DNA from 4 places in the Streptomyces sp. NPDC059247 genome. Region 1 is predicted to be linked to each of the others. Evidence: riboswitches for the same ligand, from Rfam matches in the RefSeq annotation. Region 1 holds a riboswitch; each other region holds the start of a gene.

What was found. A riboswitch is a leader RNA that binds a small molecule or an ion and turns the genes downstream of it on or off. The one in region 1 is predicted to bind cobalamin.
Region 2: it holds a riboswitch for cobalamin, as region 1 does, so the genes downstream of both, cobN (cobaltochelatase subunit CobN) here and ACFXGN_RS31370 (acyl-CoA thioesterase) in region 1, are expected to answer to the same signal.
Region 3: it holds a riboswitch for cobalamin, as region 1 does, so the genes downstream of both, ACFXGN_RS07385 (cobalamin biosynthesis protein) here and ACFXGN_RS31370 (acyl-CoA thioesterase) in region 1, are expected to answer to the same signal.
Region 4: it holds a riboswitch for cobalamin, as region 1 does, so the genes downstream of both, ACFXGN_RS11485 (ribonucleoside-diphosphate reductase subunit alpha) here and ACFXGN_RS31370 (acyl-CoA thioesterase) in region 1, are expected to answer to the same signal.

The regions. Positions count from the first base shown of each region.
Region 1 is NZ_JBHYZW010000034.1:24,030-28,533, reverse strand. It holds gene ACFXGN_RS31385 (SDR family NAD(P)-dependent oxidoreductase) at 1-119, shown strand, start outside; gene ACFXGN_RS31380 (GNAT family N-acetyltransferase) at 511-1,305, shown strand; gene ACFXGN_RS31375 (hypothetical protein) at 1,360-1,917, shown strand; cobalamin riboswitch at 2,152-2,304, shown strand; gene ACFXGN_RS31370 (acyl-CoA thioesterase) at 2,377-2,862, shown strand; cobalamin riboswitch at 3,049-3,199, shown strand; gene metE (5-methyltetrahydropteroyltriglutamate--homocysteine S-methyltransferase) at 3,386-4,504, shown strand, end outside.
Region 2 is NZ_JBHYZW010000002.1:402,283-406,786, reverse strand. It holds gene cobN (cobaltochelatase subunit CobN) at 1-2,104, opposite strand, end outside; cobalamin riboswitch at 2,139-2,283, opposite strand; gene ACFXGN_RS05740 (cobalamin biosynthesis protein CobG) at 2,356-3,594, shown strand; gene ACFXGN_RS05735 (precorrin-8X methylmutase) at 3,609-4,244, shown strand; gene ACFXGN_RS05730 (precorrin-2 C(20)-methyltransferase) at 4,241-4,504, shown strand, end outside.
Region 3 is NZ_JBHYZW010000003.1:58,256-62,759, forward strand. It holds gene ACFXGN_RS07370 (alpha/beta hydrolase) at 1-785, opposite strand, end outside; gene ACFXGN_RS07375 (anion permease) at 1,159-2,433, shown strand; gene ACFXGN_RS07380 (hypothetical protein) at 2,446-2,667, shown strand; cobalamin riboswitch at 2,792-2,935, shown strand; gene ACFXGN_RS07385 (cobalamin biosynthesis protein) at 2,967-3,929, shown strand; gene ACFXGN_RS07390 (cobyric acid synthase) at 3,926-4,504, shown strand, end outside.
Region 4 is NZ_JBHYZW010000004.1:355,347-359,850, forward strand. It holds gene mctP (monocarboxylate uptake permease MctP) at 1-817, shown strand, start outside; gene ACFXGN_RS11480 (GNAT family N-acetyltransferase) at 973-1,473, shown strand; cobalamin riboswitch at 1,522-1,659, shown strand; gene ACFXGN_RS11485 (ribonucleoside-diphosphate reductase subunit alpha) at 1,791-4,166, shown strand; gene ACFXGN_RS11490 (ribonucleotide-diphosphate reductase subunit beta) at 4,166-4,504, shown strand, end outside.

The sequences.
Region 1 (4,504 bases):
TGAACGGCGCCTACTACGACCGTGAGCACCGCGTCGCCCCCGCCCCCGCCGCCACCGAGGAACGCACGGTGAAGCGCCTCGGCAAGCTCGCCGGGCACCTCGTCGGCCACCCCGCCTGAGGGAGGCACCCGCAGGTCCCCGCGCCCGTGAGGAGAAGGCCCGCCGCGAGAAGGGGGCGAACCACGGCCGCGGGACCGGCGGGGGGCCGACCCACCGGGCGGGCGGCCCCCGCCCGCACCGGCCCGACCGGGTGCGCCGCCCGGACGGAACCGGCCCCGCCGAAGCGAACCACCCCGCCCCCGCCCCGCCCCACGGGGCGAGGACCGCCCCGCCCGGACCGACACGGGCCGCCCGCCGGACCCGGGCACCTCGCCCCGTCCGGACCGACCCTGGCCGCCCGCCCCGGTCGGCCCCACCGGACCCGGGCACCTCGCCCCGGCCGACCCGCCCGGGGCGGCCCCCGCCCTCCCCCGGGCGGGCCGCCCCCTCCCCCGTACCCCTGGAGGCATCGTGATCCCGCACCCCGCTCATCAACCCCCCGCTCCCGCACGGGCGTTCGTCTCCGGTGCGCCGGGGACGGGTGCGCTGGCCGAGCACGTCATCGCCACCCGGCAGGGCTCCTGGTGGACCGACCGTCCGGCGCGTCCTCGGGTCGTCGCCGTCACCTGCGGCGGCCACGCCCTCCTGGCCGGTGACCCGACCGCGCTCGTCCCTGCGGACCTGGCGCCGCTGGCCGGTCACCACGTGGAGGCGTCGGCGCGGTTCCTGCCGGTGCTCGCCGCCGCGTTCGACCGCCTGCACCCCTGGGACCGGATGCTGTACGTGCACCGCGAGCCCGGGATGGCGCCGCGCCTGCCGCGCGGGGTGACGGTCCGTCGGCTGGCGGCCGGGGACGCCCGCGCACTCGTCGCGGGCGCCCCCGACCTCGACCGCGTCCACGCGACCTGGGGCGGCCCGGCCGCGCTCGCCGCCTCGGGGCACGCCTGGGCGGCCTTCCGCAAGGGCCGGGTCCTCGCCGTGGCGTGCGCCCGGTTCACCGGGAGCCGGTACGAGGACGTGGCCTGCGCCACCGCCCCCGGGGAGCGGCGGCAGCACCTCGGCCTCGCCTGTGTCGAGGGCCTGACCGCCGATGTCGCCGCGCGCGGGCACACCGCGACCTGGAGCTGCTCGCGGGAGAACCGGGCGAGCCGTCTGCTCGGCTGGTCGGCCGGTTTCCGGCTGGTCCGGGAGTACGTCCACCACTCGACCGGGCCCTTCACCGCCACCACCGTCAGCGGGGCGTCAAATCTGCCCGCCGCCGCGTAAACACCGCGTTGCCCCGGGCCGGTCGGGGTGCTCCGGGGTCCTAGCGTCGGCGCCATGCAGCCTCCCGTCCGTACCCCCGCTCCCGGCCCCGCCCCCGTACCCGGTGCCTCCTCCGGCGTCCTGCACGACAGGGGATGGCCGGGCGAGGCCCGTGCGGCGGCCGTCTGCGCGGGCCTTCTGCTGGGGACGTCCCTGGGCGTCGACGCCGGGGCGTACGGGCTGCCGCTGTCCCACGCCCTCGGCTGGATCACGCTGTCGGCGCTGCTGTTCGTGGTCCTGCTGCCCGCCCGGGTCAGCCTGGCGCCGGGGCTGCTGACGGTCCGGGGGCCGTGGGTCACCAGGACGGTCCGCACCGACCGGCTCACGGCGGTCGCGTGGCCGACGGGCACCGCCCGGCGGCTGCGGCTGCGCGACGGGGAGGGCGTGTGGGCCGAGGTGGACCTGCGGGTCCTCCTGGACAATCCGGTCCTGTGGCTGAGGATCGAGTCCGCCGCGCTGGCGGCCCGGAGGCGGGGGACCCTGGCCCACGGGACGGCCGACCTGGCACGGCTCGCGCTCCGCGTCGACACCGAGACGACCCGCTCCGTCCTGAGGGCCTCGGGTCTGGGGTAGCGCCGGTCCGGCCGTGCGCAGGTCCGCCGGACAGGCGGGCCGGTCGGCCGCTGCTCGGCGGGGTCTCCGGAGAGAAGCCGGTCCCCGCCGTGGCCATGGCGGCGGGATCCGTCCCGGCTCCGCACCGGTCCTGCGGGGGCGTCCGCCCTCGCTCGCCCGGACCGCCCCGTGGTGGACGGCACGTAGGCTGGCGCGTGCAGCTGGTTCGCCCCGTCCGCCAGACGGGGGCGTCGCAAGAGGGAACCCGGTGGGAATCCGGGACTGCCCCGCAGCGGTGAGCGGGAACGACCGCCGTCATTACGCACTGGGTCCGAGACCGGACCTGGGAAGCGACGGCCACTAGGTGAACTCCCCCACGGGAGAACGCGCCCGCGAGTCCGAAGACCTGCCCGCTGTCCGCGCCCCGGACACCCCGTGCGCGCGGAACCGCCGAGCCGCGACTCGCGAAGGAGAGTTGACGTGGCAGATCCCGCCGTCACCGGCCTTGCCGCAGATCCCACCGACACCAGCCCCGCCCGTACTCCCGTTCCCCGTACGGAGAAGACCCCGGACGACTCCCGGGTGGTCCTCGCCCACATCATGAGCGACCACGACACCAATCTGTACGGCACCATCCACGGCGGGGTGATGATGAAGCTCATCGACGACGCCGCCGCGGCCTCCGCAGGGCGGCACGCCGGCGGGCCCGCCGTGACCGCGTCCGTCGACCGGATGACGTTCCTTGCCCCCGTACGGGCCGGGGACCTGCTGAGCGTGGAAGCCGGGCTCGAACGGGCCGGACGGACCTCCATGACCGTCGGCGTGCGGGTGACCGCCGAACGCTGGAACGACTCCGGTCCCGTCACCGAAGTGGCCACGGCCTTCCTCACCTTCGTGGCGATCGACGCGGACGGCGGTCCGCGTCCCGTGCCCGCCCTCGTCACGGCGCTGCCCGGCCTGTCCTGAGGGGGACGGGGCCGCCGTTCCTCCGGGGACCGCGGCCCCGTGCCGCACGGACCGGGTCAGGAACGTCCGGGATACGGATCAGGACAGGACCGTCCGGGATTCGGACAACATCCGGCGCACGCCCGGCGCGCCCCGTACCCTGGCGCGTGCAGCTGGTTCGCCCCGTCCGCCAGACGGGGGCGTCGCAAGAGGGAACCCGGTGGGAATCCGGGACTGCCCCGCAGCGGTGAGCGGGAACGACCGCCGTCATACGCACTGGATCCGAGACCGGACCTGGGAAGCGACGGCCACTAGGTGAACTCCCCCAGGGAGAACGCGCCCGCGAGTCCGAAGACCTGCCCGTTGCCCGCACGCGGACGATTCCGCGCGCGGTCATCCGGTGACCTCGAGGGCGGGTCGGCGACCATACGGGCGGACAGCCGTGCCATGCCGTGCACGCGCGCGTCCCTCCGTTTCCGGTCACTCCTTCCGTGTCTCGTCAGGTCTCCGGACCTCAGGGATCCATCTCGTGAAGGAGATCTCCGTGACCACGAAGTCAGCGGCCCCGGCCGCGCGCGCCACCGTGTACGGCTACCCCCGGCAGGGCCGTGACCGTGAACTCAAGAAGGCGGTCGAGGGCTACTGGAAGGGCCGGGTCACCGCCGACGCCCTGCACGCCACCGCCGCGGGACTGCGCCGGGCGAACTGGCTCGAACTCTCCGGGGCGGGCATCGCCGAGGTGCCGACCGGTGACTTCTCGTTCTACGACCACGTCCTGGACACCACCGTGATGGTGGGCGCGGTCCCCGCCCGGCACCGGGACGCCGTGGCCGCCGACGCCACCGACGGCTACTTCGCCATGGCCCGCGGCACCCAGGACGTCGCCCCGCTGGAGATGACCAAGTGGTTCGACACCAACTACCACTACCTGGTGCCCGAGCTGGGGCCCGACACCGTCTTCGTCGCGGACTCCGGCAAGCAGGTCGCGGAGCTGCGGGAGGCCCTCGCCCTGGGTCTGACCGCTCGTCCCGTCCTGGTCGGACCGGTCACCTACCTGCTCCTCGCCAAGCCCGCCCCCGGGGTGGCCGAGGACTTCCAGCCGCTGACCCTCCTGGACCGGCTCCTGCCCGTGTACGCCGAGGTCCTCGCGGACCTGCGCGCGGCGGGCGCGGAATGGGTGCAGCTCGACGAGCCCGCCCTCGTGCAGGACCGCACGCCCGCCGACCTGAACACCGCCGCCCGCGCCTACCGTGACCTCGGCGCCGTCGAGGACCGGCCGAAGATCCTCGTCGCCTCCTACTTCGACCGGCTCGGCGACGCCCTCCCGGTCCTCGCCAAGGCGCCCGTGGAGGGGCTCGCCCTGGACTTCACCGGGCCCGCCGCCGCCAATCTGGCCGGACTCGCCGCCGTCGGCGGTCTGCCGGGGAAGCGGCTCGTCGCGGGCGTGGTCGACGGCCGCAACGTCTGGGCCGACGACCTGCAGAAGTCCCTCACCACCCTCGGCACCCTCCTCGGTCTCGCGGACCGCGTGGACGTCTCCGCCTCCTGCTCGCTGCTCCACGTGCCGCTCGACGCGACGGCGGAGAAGGACGTCGACCCGCAGATCCTGCGCTGGCTCGCCTTCGCCCGGCAGAAGACCGCCGAGACCGTCACCCTGGCCACG
Region 2 (4,504 bases), on a different contig from region 1:
GACCGGGCAGCGCCTGCGTGCCGCCCCAGATCTGCCGGGCCCGCAGGATGGACAGGACCAGGTTGACCCGGGCCTCACCGGCCGGGGCGCCGCCCAGGACGTGCAGACCGTCACGGATCTGGGCGTCCTTGACCTCGCACAGCCAGCCGTCGACGTGCAGCAGGAAGTCGTCGAAGCCGTCGTCCCCGGGACGCTCCTCCAGACCGAGGTCGTGGTCGAGCCGGGCCGCCTGGATCAGCGTCCAGATCTGGGCGCGGATCGCGGGCAGCTTCGCCGGGTCCATGGAGGAGATCTGCGCGTACTCGTCGAGGAGCTGCTCCAGGCGCGCGATGTCGCCGTAGGAGTCGGCGCGGGCCATCGGCGGCACCAGGTGGTCGACGAGCGTGGCGTGCGCCCGCCGCTTGGCCTGGGTGCCCTCGCCGGGGTCGTTGACGAGGAACGGGTAGACCAGCGGCAGGTCGCCGAGGGCCGCGTCGGGGCCGCAGGCGGCCGACAGGCCCGCGTTCTTGCCGGGCAGCCACTCCAGGTTGCCGTGCTTGCCCAGGTGGACCATGGCGTCGGCGCCGAAGCCGCCGTCGTCCGCGCGGGCCGCGATCCACCGGTACGCCGCCAGGTAGTGGTGCGAGGGCGGCAGGTCAGGGTCGTGGTAGATCGCGATCGGGTTCTCGCCGAAGCCGCGCGGCGGCTGGATCAGGACGAGGAGGTTCCCGCGCCGCAGCGCGGCGAGGACGATGTCGCCCTCCGGGTTGCGGGAGCGGTCGACGAACATCTCGCCGGGGGCGGGCCCCCAGTGCTCCTCGACGCTCTCGCGCAGCCCGGCGGGGAGCTCCGCGTACCACCGCCGGTAGTCGGCGGCCGGGATGCGGACCGGGTTCTTCGCCAACTGCTCCTCGGTCAGCCAGTCCTGGTCGTGGCCGCCCGCCTCGATGAGCGCGTAGATCAGCTCGTCGCCGTCGCCGGAGACCAGACCGGGCAGCTCGTCGGCGGGCCCGAAGTCGTACCCCTCGGCGATCAGACGGCGCAGCAGGGAGACGGCGGAGGCGGGGGTGTCGAGGCCGACCGCGTTGCCGATGCGGGAGTGCTTCGTCGGGTACGCGGAGAGGACGAGCGCCAGCCTCTTGTCGGCGTTCGGGATGTGCCGCAGCCGGGCGTGCCGTACGGCGGTCCCGGCGACCCGGGCCGCCCGCTCGGGGTCGGCGACGTACGAGGGCAGTCCGTCCTCGTCGATCTCCTTGAAGGAGAACGGGACGGTGATGAGCCGCCCGTCGAACTCGGGGACGGCGACCTGGCTCGCCGCGTCCAGCGGCGACAGGCCCTCGTCGCTCTCCTCCCACGCGGCGCGCGAGGAGGTCAGGCAGAGCGCCTGGAGGATCGGCACGTCGAGCCCGGCCAGCGCGCCCGCGTCCCAGGCCTCCTCGTCGCCGCCCGCCTGCGCCTCGGCCGGCTTGGTGCCGCCCGCCGCGAGGACCGTGGTGACGATCGCGTCGGCGGTGCGCAGCCGGTCGAGCAGCTCCGGCTCGGGGGCCCGCAGGGACGCCACGTACAGCGGGAGGGCCTGTGCGCCCGCGTCCTCGACCGCCGCGCACAGGGCGTCGACGAAGCCGGTGTTCCCGCTCATGTGGTGGGCGCGGTAGTAGAGCACCGCGACGGTCGGGCCGTCCGTCGTACGGGCGGTCCGCTCCAGCGGGCCCCAGGTGGGGGCCCCGGCCGGGGCCTCGAAGCCGTGGCCGGTGAGCAGGACGGTGTCGGAGAGGAAGCGGGCGAGCTGCTCCAGGTTCGCCGGGCCGCCGTGCGCGAGATAGGCGTGGGCCTCGGTGGCGACGCCGACGGGGACGGTGGACGCCTCCATCAGCTGGGCGTCGGGGGCCTGTTCGCCGCTGAGGACGACCACCGGCAGTCCGGCGGCGCGGACCGCGTCCAGGCCCTCCTGCCAGGAGCGGAGCCCGCCCAGGAGGCGGACGACGACGAGGTCGGCGCCCTCCAGGAGACCGGGCAGATCGGCCAGCGGGAGCCGGGCGGGGTTGGCGAAGCGGTACTCCACCGGTCCGCCGGCCGCGCGGGCACTGAGCAGGTCGGTGTCGGAGTGCGACAGCAGCAGGAGCATGGCTACGCAGGCCTTCCTCGGGGTGGTCCGCGCCCCGGGTGGTCGTGTGGACGGCGGGAGTTCCTGGCTCGCCCTCCCGATCGTGCCGGGCGGGCTCACAGTGGCGGGACCGCGCCGGAATCGCACCGGGCTTCCTCCCCGGGGTCCTGGGACCCCATGCCGTCTGCATAGTAGAACGTGCCGTCGGCGGGCCGGGCCCGGCGTCGCAGTCGCCCGGATCACACCCGGGGGCCGCCCGGTCCCCCGTCGGTATGCTCGCCGCCATGCCGCCCACCCCGCTCCCGCCGCCCGCGCCGGGCGCGCCCCGCACCCGGGACCGCGGCGACGCGTGCCCGGGAGCGCTGCGCCTGCACTCCGCCGACGACGGCGGTCTCGCCCGACTCCGGCTCCCCGGGGGCCGTCTGACCGCCCCTCAGGTGGAGGTCCTGGCGGCGGCGGCGGAGGACCTGGGCGACGGCCGGATCAGCGTCACCTCGCGCGGCAACGCGGAGCTGCGCGGCCTCCCGGACGACTGCGGGTCCGCGCTCGCCGACCGGCTCGCCCCGGCGGGCCTGCTGCCCTCCCCCCGGCACGAACGCGTCCGCAACATCGTCGCCTCGCCCACCGCGGGACTCGACGGACTCGGCCACGGCGACGTGCAGTTGTGGGCCCGCGCGCTGGACCGCGCCCTGTGCGCCGAGCCCCGCGCGGTGGCGCTCTCCGGCCGCTTCCTGTTCGTCCTGGACGACGGGCGCGGAGACGTCGCCGGACTCGGCGGCGATGTGACCTTGGTCGCAGCGCCCGGCGGCACCGCCCTGCTGCGGCTGGGCCCCCGGACCTTCAGGACCGGCGCCGCCGACGCCGTCCCGGCGGCCCTGGCCGCCGCCCTCGCCTTCCTCGACGCCGCCGACGCCGCCGGGACCGGGGCCTGGCGCCCCCGGGAACTGCCCGAGGCGCACGCACCGGACTGGGCCGGAGCACTGGCCCGCGCCGGGATCGCCGCCGGGCCCGTCTCCGTACCCCCGCCGCCGGTGTCACCGCCGCCCCCGCCGGGCGAGCTGCCCGGCGGCACTCCGCACGTCCTCGCCCCGCTGGGCAGGCTCACCGCCGCCCAACTGCGGGCCCTGCTGCCCGCCGACGAGGTCCGGCTCACGCCCTGGCGCGGCGCGGTCGTCGTCGGCGCGGGCCCCGGGCGGCTGCCCGCGCTCGCCGCGCACGGCCTGATCACCCGGCCCGGCGCGCCCGGCGCCGGGGTCACCGTCTGCACCGGACGGCCCGGCTGCGCCAAGTCCCTCGCCGATGTGCGGGCCGACGCGCTCGCCGCGCCCCCGGGCCCGCTGCCGGTGCACTACTCCGGCTGCGCCCGGCGCTGCGGGCACCCGCACGGCGCCCGTACCGAAGCCGTCGCCACCGGTGACGACACCTACCTGGTGGACGGCGTCCCCACCCCCCGCGCCGCCCTGTCCGAGGCCGTCGCGGCGGCCCGCCACCCGGCGACCCACACGAGATGAGCGAGAGCACCACGATGTTCGACTACGAGAAGGACGGGGCGGAGATCTACCGCCGGTCCTTTGCCACGATCCGCGCCGAGGCGGACCTCTCGGGCCTGCCCGCCGACATCGCCCAGGTCGCGGTGCGCATGATCCACGCCTGCGGGATGACCGACCTCGTCCAGGACATCGCGTACTCCCCGGACGTCGTCACCCGCGCCCGCGCCGCGCTGCGCGCCGGGGCGCCGATCCTCTGCGACGCCCAGATGGTCGCCAGCGGCGTCACCCGCAAGCGGCTGCCCGCCGACAACGAGGTGATCTGCGCGCTCTCCGACCCGGCCGTGCCGGGCCTCGCCGCCGAACTTGGCACCACCCGCTCCGCCGCCGCCCTCGAACTGTGGCGGGACCGCCTCGAAGGCTCCGTCGTCGCCATCGGCAACGCGCCCACCGCCCTCTTCCACCTCCTGGAGATGGTCGCGAAGGGCGGGCCCCGCCCGGCCGCCGTCCTCGGCATACCCGTCGGGTTCATCGGCGCCGCCGAGTCCAAGGACGCCCTCGCCGCCCAGGACCTGGGCCTCGACTACCTCGTCGTCCGGGGCAGGCGCGGCGGCAGCGCCATGACGGCCGCCGCCCTCAACGCCCTCGCCCACGAAGCGGAGATCCAGGCATGAGCACCGCACCGCGCACCCCGGGCAGGCTGTACGGGGTCGGGCTCGGGCCCGGCGACCCGGAGCTGATGACGCTGGCCGCCGTGCGGGCCATCGGGGAGGCCGACGTCGTCGCCTACCACTCGGCCCGCCACGGCCGGTCCATCGCCCGCTCCATCGCCGCCGCGCACCTGCGCGAGGACCACGTCGAGGAGCGGCTGATGTACCCGCTCACCGTGGAGACCACCGACCACCCCGGCGGCTACCGGGGCGCCCTGGACGAC
Region 3 (4,504 bases), on a different contig from region 1:
GGGGAGTCGAGGACGAGTCCGGCGATCCGGTCGCGGACGCCGGATTCGGCGGCGGCGCGCAGGGCCATCGTGGCGCCGGTCCCCCAGCCGTGCAGGACGACCTTGGTGGCGCCCCGGCGGAGGGCGTAGCGGAGGGCGGCGTCGACGTCGCGCCATTCGGAGGCGCCGAGGTGGGCGAGGCCGTCGGGGGAGGGCGGCGCGCCCTCGTCGCCCCGGTAGGCGGGGATCAGGACGGGGACCTTGCTCCGGTGGAAGAAGGGGAGGACGTTCAGCGGGTGTTCCCGGGTGGTGCCGAGGCCGTGCAGGGCGATGACCCAGGTGGTGCGGGGGGCGGCGGCCAGCCAGGCGGGCAGGGGGCCGAGTTCGCCGGGGATCTCGGTGTCCTCGTGGGGGATGCCGAGGGCGGAGGCCGGGGTGCCCCGGTGGAGCTGGGGGGTGAGGCGGACGCGGACTCCGGGGGCGACGACGCCCAGCTCGACCCGTTCCAGGCGCCGGACGACGGTGTCGGCGGTGTGCGGGACATGGTCGAGGACGGGGCCGACGACGGCGTGCAGGCCGTGGCCCTCGATGCCGTAGGTGCCGGGGCGCAGTGAGGCGAGGTCGCGGGTGAGGGTGATCTGTCCGGGACCGGTGGCGTGCACGGTCAGCCGGGGTTCCCCGGGCAGGGGACGTCCGGACGGTGCCTTGAGGACGGCATCGCTGGCGTACCGGCCGGCCGCGACCGCGACCGCGCCGACACCGAGCAGGGTGGTGACGGCCGCTGCCGTCGCTGTAGCCGGGCGCACGTTCCCAGTCTCGGCAGGGTGGCGGCGGGCTGCCACCGGACGGGGCCGACCGGGGGTCCGGGGAGCGGTCCCGGGGTCCCCCGGGGGAGTGACATGGGTCTCCTCAGGGGGGTCCCCCGGTCGGATGATCCGGTCCGGGGAGCGGAACCGGGTGGCGGGGGTGGAACCGGGACAGGTCGTACGTGCCCGGTGTCGTCCGGGATTACCCGGGGTTGCGGGGTGACCGCATCGTGGACAGCGGGTGCTCCGGAGCCATAAACGGAATCTGTTGACACCGGATAGAGACACCGTCGCGCCCTACCCAGTTCACCTTCCGTTCACCCAGGTTGCTTACGTTCGGCTGGCCACTGACGTCAAACGATTGCCTGGGTAAATGGAACACATCACGCTGCTGCTCGCCATTGTGGTCGTGACAGCTCTCGTGTTCGATTTCACGAACGGTTTCCACGACACCGCGAACGCGATGGCCACGACCATCTCGACCGGTGCGCTCAAGCCCAAGACGGCGGTGGCCATGTCCGCCGTGCTCAACCTCGTCGGCGCGTTCCTGTCCGTGGAGGTCGCCAAGACGATCTCCGGCGGGATCATCAACGAAGAGGGCATCCGAACAGAGGTGATCTTCGCCGCGCTGGTCGGCGCGATCCTGTGGAACCTGCTGACCTGGCTCCTGGGCCTGCCGTCCAGCTCCTCCCACGCCCTCTTCGGCGGCCTCATCGGCGCCGCGGTCATGTCGGCCGGCTGGTCGGCCGTGAACGGCCCGACGATCATCACCAAGGTGCTGATCCCGGCCATCGCCGCCCCGCTCGTCGCCGGTCTCGCCGCGATGCTGGCGACCCGCCTGACGTACAAGATCGGCGCGAAGACCGAGCAGAAGCACACCGCCAAGGGCTACCGGGTCGGCCAGATCGCCTCCGCCGGTCTCGTCTCGCTGGCCCACGGCACCAACGACGCCCAGAAGACGATGGGCATCATCACCCTGGCGCTGGTCACCCAGGGCGTCGTCGCCCCCGGTGCCAACCCGCCCTTCTGGGTCATCGTCTCCGCCGGTGTCGCGATCGCCCTCGGCACCTACCTCGGCGGCTGGCGCATCATCCGCACCATGGGCAAGGGCCTCACCGACCTCCAGCCGCAGCAGGGCTTCACCGCCCAGACCAGCGCCGCGACGGTCATCCTGGCCTCCTCGCACCTCGGCTTCTCCCTCTCCACCACCCAGTCCTGCTCGGGTGCCGTGATGGGTGCCGGTCTCGGCCGCAAGGGCGGTGTCGTCCGCTGGTCGACCGCGACCCGGATGTTCGTCGCCTGGGGCCTGACCCTGCCCGCCGCGGGTCTGGTCGGCGCCGGTGCCGAGTTCCTCACCAAGCAGGGCCCCTGGGGCATCGCCGCCACCGCGGCCGTCCTGGTCGGCGGCTCGGCCTACATCTGGGTGCTGTCCCGCCGCAAGCCGGTCGACCACCACAACGTCAACGAGGTCGAGTCCGACGCCCCGGCGGAGCCCGCGGGCGTGGTGACCACCGCGATGGCCGCCGTCACCCCGCCGCCGCCGGCCGGCTCCTTCGCCGCCGTCACGGACGCGGACCTGAAGACGACCATCCCGGCCCCGGCCCCCATCGACCCGTCCGCTCCCCCGGCCTCCGCCGCAGCGGTGTAAGGAACGAACGACATGAAGATCGACTGGGCGGCCCTCGGCTCCGTGTTCGGAGTCAGCCTCGTGGCCACGCTCGCCCTCGTGGGCCTCTTCACCCTCGGCATCGTCGGCCTCTCCAAGCAGGAGCAGGCCGCCGCCCGGGGCGGCTCCGCCGTCCTGGCCCGCACCGGCGCCTACGCCTGCTTCGCCCTGTGCGTGGCGGCCGTGTCGTACGGCATCTACCTGATCGTCGCCTGACGGTCCACGCCCCCCGGAGGCCGGGTGGCCGCACCTCGTGTGCGGCCACCCGGCCTCCGCGCGTCCGGGCCGTGTCTGTGGTGCTCCGCACAGTGACCCGTCGCAGGTCAAGGTGAGTTGACGGCTGTTCTCGGGGCGTGGTGGACTGCCGGGGCCAAGACGGCGGCAGAAGAGGAAGTCCGGTGCGAATCCGGCGCGGTCCCGCCACTGTGACCGGATCCGAGGGGTCCGGGAGCCAGGAACTCTCGCCGCCGGTGACGTCGATCCAGGGCGCGGACCCTGAGTGAGGACGGAGCGCCATGCCCGGCCGCCCCAGTACCACCGGTGTGTTCGCGTGCGGCGCCGCCGCCGGTCTCGCCGTGGACCTGCTCGTCGGCGACCCCCGGAGGGGCCATCCCGTCGCCGCGTTCGGCCGGGCCGCCGCCGCCGTCGAGGACCGCCTCCACCACGACCACCGGGGCTGGGGCACCCTGCACACCGCCGTCTGCGCCGGGACCGCCGCGGCCCTGGGCGCCCTCGCCGCGCGGACCGTGCGGAACCGGCCGTCCGCCGCCGTCGCCCTCACCGCCGTCTCCGTCTGGGCCGTGGTCGGCGGGACGACCCTGGGCCGGGAGGCCCGCGCGATCGGCGGGGCGCTGGCCGCCGGGGACCTGGAGGTGGCCCGGGAGCGGCTGCCGCACCTGTGCGGGCGCGACCCGCAGTCCCTGGACGGGCCCGCGATGGCCCGCGCCGTCGTCGAGTCCGTCGCCGAGAACACCTCCGACGCCGTGGTCGGCGCCCTGTTCTGGGGCGCGGTCGCGGGCGTGCCGGGGCTGCTCGGCTTCCGTGCCGTCAACACCCTGGACGCGATGGTCGGCCACAAGTCCGCGCGGCACCGCCGCTTCGGCTGGGCCTCGGCCCGGCTCGACGACCTCGCGGGCTGGCCCGGCGCCCGGCTGACGGCCGTCCTCGCCACCGTCGCGGGCGGGGACCCGCGCGGGTCCGTACGGGCCTGGCGGGCGGACGCGGCGCGCCACCCCAGCCCCAACGCGGGCCCCGTCGAGGCGTCCTTCGCGGGCGCGCTCGGCGTACGGCTCGGCGGCACCCTCGCGTACGGCGGCCGGGTCGAGCACCGGCCGGTGCTCAACGCGACGGGCCGGGCCGTCGAGGTGCCCGACATCGAACGGGCGGTCCGGCTGTCCCGCCGGGTCACCGCGCTCACCCTGGCCGTCTGCGTGGGCGGCCGGATACTGACCGACACCGTGAAGCGGAGGACGAAGTGAGGGGTGGGGGGCTGCTGGTCGCCGGTACGACGTCCGACGCCGGGAAGAGCGTCGTGACGGCCGGGATCTGCCGCTGGCTGGTCCGCGAGGGCCTGAAGGTGGCGCCGTTCAAGGGACAGAACATGTCCCTGAACTCCTTCGTGACCCGCGAGGGCGCCGAGATAGGCCGGGCCCAGGCCATGCAGGCGCAGGCCGCCCGGGTGGAGCCGACGGCGCTGATGAACCCGGTGCTCCTCAAGCCGGGCGGCGACCGCTCCAGCCAGGTCGTCCTGATGGGCCGGCCGGTGGGCGAGATGAGCGCCCGGGGCTACCACGGCGGACGGCAGAAGGAGCTGTTCGAGCCGGTGATGGCCTGCCTGGAGGAGCTGCGGAGCACCTACGACGCGGTGATCTGCGAGGGCGCGGGCAGCCCCGCCGAGATCAATCTGCGGCGCACCGACATCGTCAACATGGGGGTCGCGCGGGCCGCGCGGCTGCCCGTCGTGGTGGTCGGCGACATCGACCGGGGCGGGGTCTTCGCCCAGTTCTTCGGCACGACGGCGCTGCTGGCCCCCGAGGACCAGGAACTGGTCGCC
Region 4 (4,504 bases), on a different contig from region 1:
CTTCATGTACCCGCACTCCATCACGGCGACGCTGTCGTCGAAGAGCCGCGAGGTCATCCGCCGCAACACCACCATCCTGCCGCTGTACTCGCTGATGCTGGGCCTGCTCGCGCTGCTCGGCTTCATGGCCATCGCCGCGGGCATCCAGGTGAAGAACGGCCAGCTCGCCATCCCGCAGCTCTTCGAGACGATGTTCCCCGACTGGTTCGCGGGCGTCGCGTTCGCCGCCATCGGCATCGGCGCGCTCGTCCCGGCCGCGATCATGTCCATCGCCGCCGCCAACCTCTTCACCCGCAACATCTACAAGGACTTCATCAGACCGGACGCGACCCCCGCCCAGGAGACCAAGATCTCCAAGCTGGTCTCCCTCCTGGTCAAGGTCGGCGCCCTCGCCTTCGTCCTCACCATGGACAAGACGGTCGCGATCAACTTCCAGCTGCTCGGCGGCATCTGGATCCTGCAGACCTTCCCGGCCCTGGTCGGCGGCCTGTTCACCCGCTGGTTCCACCGCTGGGCCCTGCTCGGGGGCTGGGCCGTCGGCATGGTCTACGGCACGGTCGCCGCGTACGGCGTCGCCAGCCCCACCCAGAAGCACTTCGGCGGCTCCTCCGCGGAGATACCCGGCATCGGCGAGATCGGCTACATCGGCCTCACCGCCTTCGTCCTCAACCTCCTCGTGACCGTGGTCCTCACCTTCGTCCTCAAGGCCCTCAAGGCCCCCGACGGCGTCGACGAGACCTCCCCGGGCGACTACACGGCCGACGCGGGCGACCGCGGCGTCAAGGACCTCCCGCCGGTCGGCGCCGGAGGCCACTGACCGGAAACCATTGACCGGAGGCCATCGACCGGAAGCAACTGACCGGAAGCCATCGACCGGAGGCCACCGACCCGCCGCCGCGCCCGAGGGGCCCGGGACTCCCGCGAGGGAACCCGGGCCCCTCCCCCGTGCCCCCGGGGAGGCACACTGCCTCCATGGACTTCACGATCAGGGCGGTACGGCCCGAGGAACACGCGGAGCTCGGCGACCTCACCGGGCTGACCTATCTGAACGACGGGCTGCTGCTGCACGGCGAGGACGACTTCTATCTGGACGTGCTCCGCGACACCGCCCGGCGGGCCCGCGAGGCCGAGGTCCTCGTCGCCGTCGACGCCGACGGCCGGATCGTCGGCGGAGTGACCTTCGCCCCCGGCGGCACCCCCTGGGCGGACATCGCCGTCGCGGGCGAGGCCGAGTTCCGGATGCTCGTGGTCGCCCCGGACGCCCGGGGCAGGGGCGTCGGCGAGGCCCTCGTCCGGGCCTGCGCCGACCGGGCGCGGGCCCTCCCCGGATGCGTCCGGCTGGTGCTCTCCACGGCCGACCTCATGGTCTCCGCCCACCGGATCTACGAACGGATGGGCTTCGTCCGCACCCCCGAACGGGACTGGGCGCCGGTCTCCGACCACCTCCTGCGCACCTACGCCCTGGAGTTCTGAGGCCACGGCGCGACACAACATGTGGGGGGTGCCGCAAGCGGCGCCCCCCACATGTATGCTCGTGCTCGCTGTCGACGCAGGGGAATCCGGCGCGAATCCGGAACTGTCCCGCAACGGTGTGCTTCGTACGGATACGACGTCCGCACGACGTGAGTCCGAAGACCTGCCGGCAGTGCGCCCGGTCCGTCCGTTCCGGGTGCCACAGACGTCCGGGCCTCGCGGAATGGGCCGGTGGACGCGGCGCCTCCGGCCTGCCCGGAAAGCCGTCCGCCCGCCTTCCCGCCGCGGCCCCGAGCCGAGCGAGGGAGAGCCCCCACGTGACCATCGCGCCCGCCCATCCGGCGTCCGCCGAGGCTTCCGCGATCGAGAGCGACGCCCCCGGGACCGTACTGCTGCGGACCCTGACCGCCCTCACCGCCGACCTCCCCGACACCGACCCCGGCAAGGTCGCCGCCGCCGCGCTCCGCGGTCGCAGCGCCGCCGCGGACGAGGCGGAGCTGCGCGAGCTGGCCACCGAGGCGGCTGCCGGGCTGATCGCCGAGGACCCCGCGTACTCCCGGCTCGCCGCCCGGCTCCTGACGATCACCATCGCCGACGAGGCCGCCTCCCAGGGTTCCGTCGCCTTCTCCGCGTCCGTGGCCGTCGGCCACCGCGAGGGCCTGATCGCCGACCGCACCGCCGACCTCGTCGCCGCCCACGCCGACCGGCTCGACGCGACGATCGACCCGGCGGGCGACGACCGCTTCGGCTACTTCGGCCTGCGGACCCTCTACTCGCGCTACCTGCTGCGCCACCCGATCACCCGCAAGGTGATCGAGACCCCCCAGCACTTCATGCTGCGCGTGGCCTGCGGTCTCGCCGAGGACGACGGCTCCCGCGCCCTCGACGAGGTCGCGGCCCTCTACGGTCTGATGAGCCGCCTCGACTACCTGCCGTCCTCCCCGACGCTCTTCAACTCCGGCACCCGCCACCCGCAGATGTCCTCCTGCTACCTCCTGGACTCCCCCCAGGACGAGCTGGACTCCATCTACGACCGCTACCACCAGGTGGCGCGGCTCTCCAAGCACGCGGGTGGCATCGGCCTCTCGTACTCCCGCATCCGCGCCCGGGGCTCGCTGATCCGCGGCACCAACGGGCACTCCAACGGCATCGTGCCGTTCCTGAAGACCCTCGACGCCTCCGTCGCCGCCGTGAACCAGGGCGGTCGCCGCAAGGGCGCCGCCGCCGTCTACCTGGAGACCTGGCACGCCGACATCGAGGAGTTCCTGGAGCTCCGCGACAACACCGGCGAGGACCAGCGCCGCACCCACAACCTGAACCTGGCGCACTGGATCCCGGACGAGTTCATGCGCCGGGTCAACGCGGACGCCGAGTGGTCGCTGTTCTCCCCGGCGGACGTGCCCGAGCTGGTCGACCTGTGGGGCGAGGAGTTCGACGCCGCCTACCGCAAGGCCGAGGCGGCGGGCCTGGCCCGCAAGACCATGCCCGCCCGTGACCTGTACGGCCGGATGATGCGGACCCTGGCCCAGACCGGCAACGGCTGGATGACCTTCAAGGACGCCTCGAACCGGACGGCCAACCAGACCGCCCTGCCCGGTCACACCGTCCACTCCTCCAACCTCTGCACGGAGATCCTGGAGGTCACCGACGACGGCGAGACCGCCGTCTGCAACCTCGGCTCGGTCAACCTCGGCTCGTTCGTCGCCGACGGCGGCATCGACTGGGAGCGGCTGGACGCCACCGTCCGCACGGCCGTCACCTTCCTCGACCGGGTCGTCGACATCAACTTCTACCCGACCGAGCAGGCGGGCCGCTCCAACGCCCGCTGGCGGCCGGTGGGCCTGGGCGCGATGGGCCTCCAGGACGTCTTCTTCCAGCTGAAGCTGCCGTTCGACTCCCCCGAGGCCCGCGCGCTCTCCACCCGGATCGCCGAGCGGATCATGCTCGCCGCGTACGAGGCGTCCGCCGACCTCGCCGAGCGCAACGGTCCGGTCCCCGCCTGGGAGGCCACCCGTACCGCCCGGGGCGTGCTGCACCCGGACCACTACGACGTGGAGCTGAACTGGCCGGAGCGCTGGACGGCGCTGCGCGCGCGGATCGCCGCCACCGGGATGCGCAACAGCCTCCTCCTCGCCATCGCGCCGACCGCGACCATCGCGTCGATCGCCGGTGTCTACGAGTGCATCGAGCCGCAGGTCTCCAACCTGTTCAAGCGCGAGACGCTGTCCGGCGAGTTCCTCCAGGTCAACTCGTACCTGGTCACCGAGCTGAAGAAGCTCGGCGTGTGGGACGCGCAGACCCGTGAGGCGCTGCGCGACTCCAACGGCTCGATCGCCGACTTCACCTGGGTCCCGGCCGAGGTGCGCGAGCTGTACCGCACCGCCTGGGAGATCCCGCAGCGCGGTCTGATCGACATGGCCGCCGCCCGGACCCCGTTCCTGGACCAGTCGCAGTCGCTGAACCTGTTCCTGGAGACGCCCACCATCGGCAAGCTGTCGTCGATGTACGCGTACGCCTGGAAGCAGGGTCTGAAGACCACGTACTACCTGCGTTCGCGCCCGGCGACCCGGATCGCCCGCGCCGCCCAGGCGTCGGCCGCCGCCCCGGCCACCATCCCCGTCCAGCAGGCCGCCGACCCCGACGCGGTCGCCTGCTCCCTGGAAAACCCCGAGTCCTGCGAGGCCTGCCAGTGATGAGCACCGACGAACAGAAGAACCTCCTCGACCCGGGCTTCGAGCTGACCCTCCGCCCGATGCGCTACCCCGACTTCTACGAGCGCTACCGGGACGCGATCAAGAACACCTGGACCGTCGAGGAGGTCGACCTCCACTCGGACGTCGCCGACCTCGCCAAGCTCACCCCCGGTGAGCAGCACATGATCGGCCGTCTGGTCGCCTTCTTCGCGACCGGCGACTCGATCGTGTCGAACAACCTGGTCCTGACGCTGTACAAGCACATCAACTCCCCCGAGGCGCGGCTCTACCTCTCGCGCCAGCTCTTCGAGGAGGCCGTGCACGTCCAGTTCTACCTG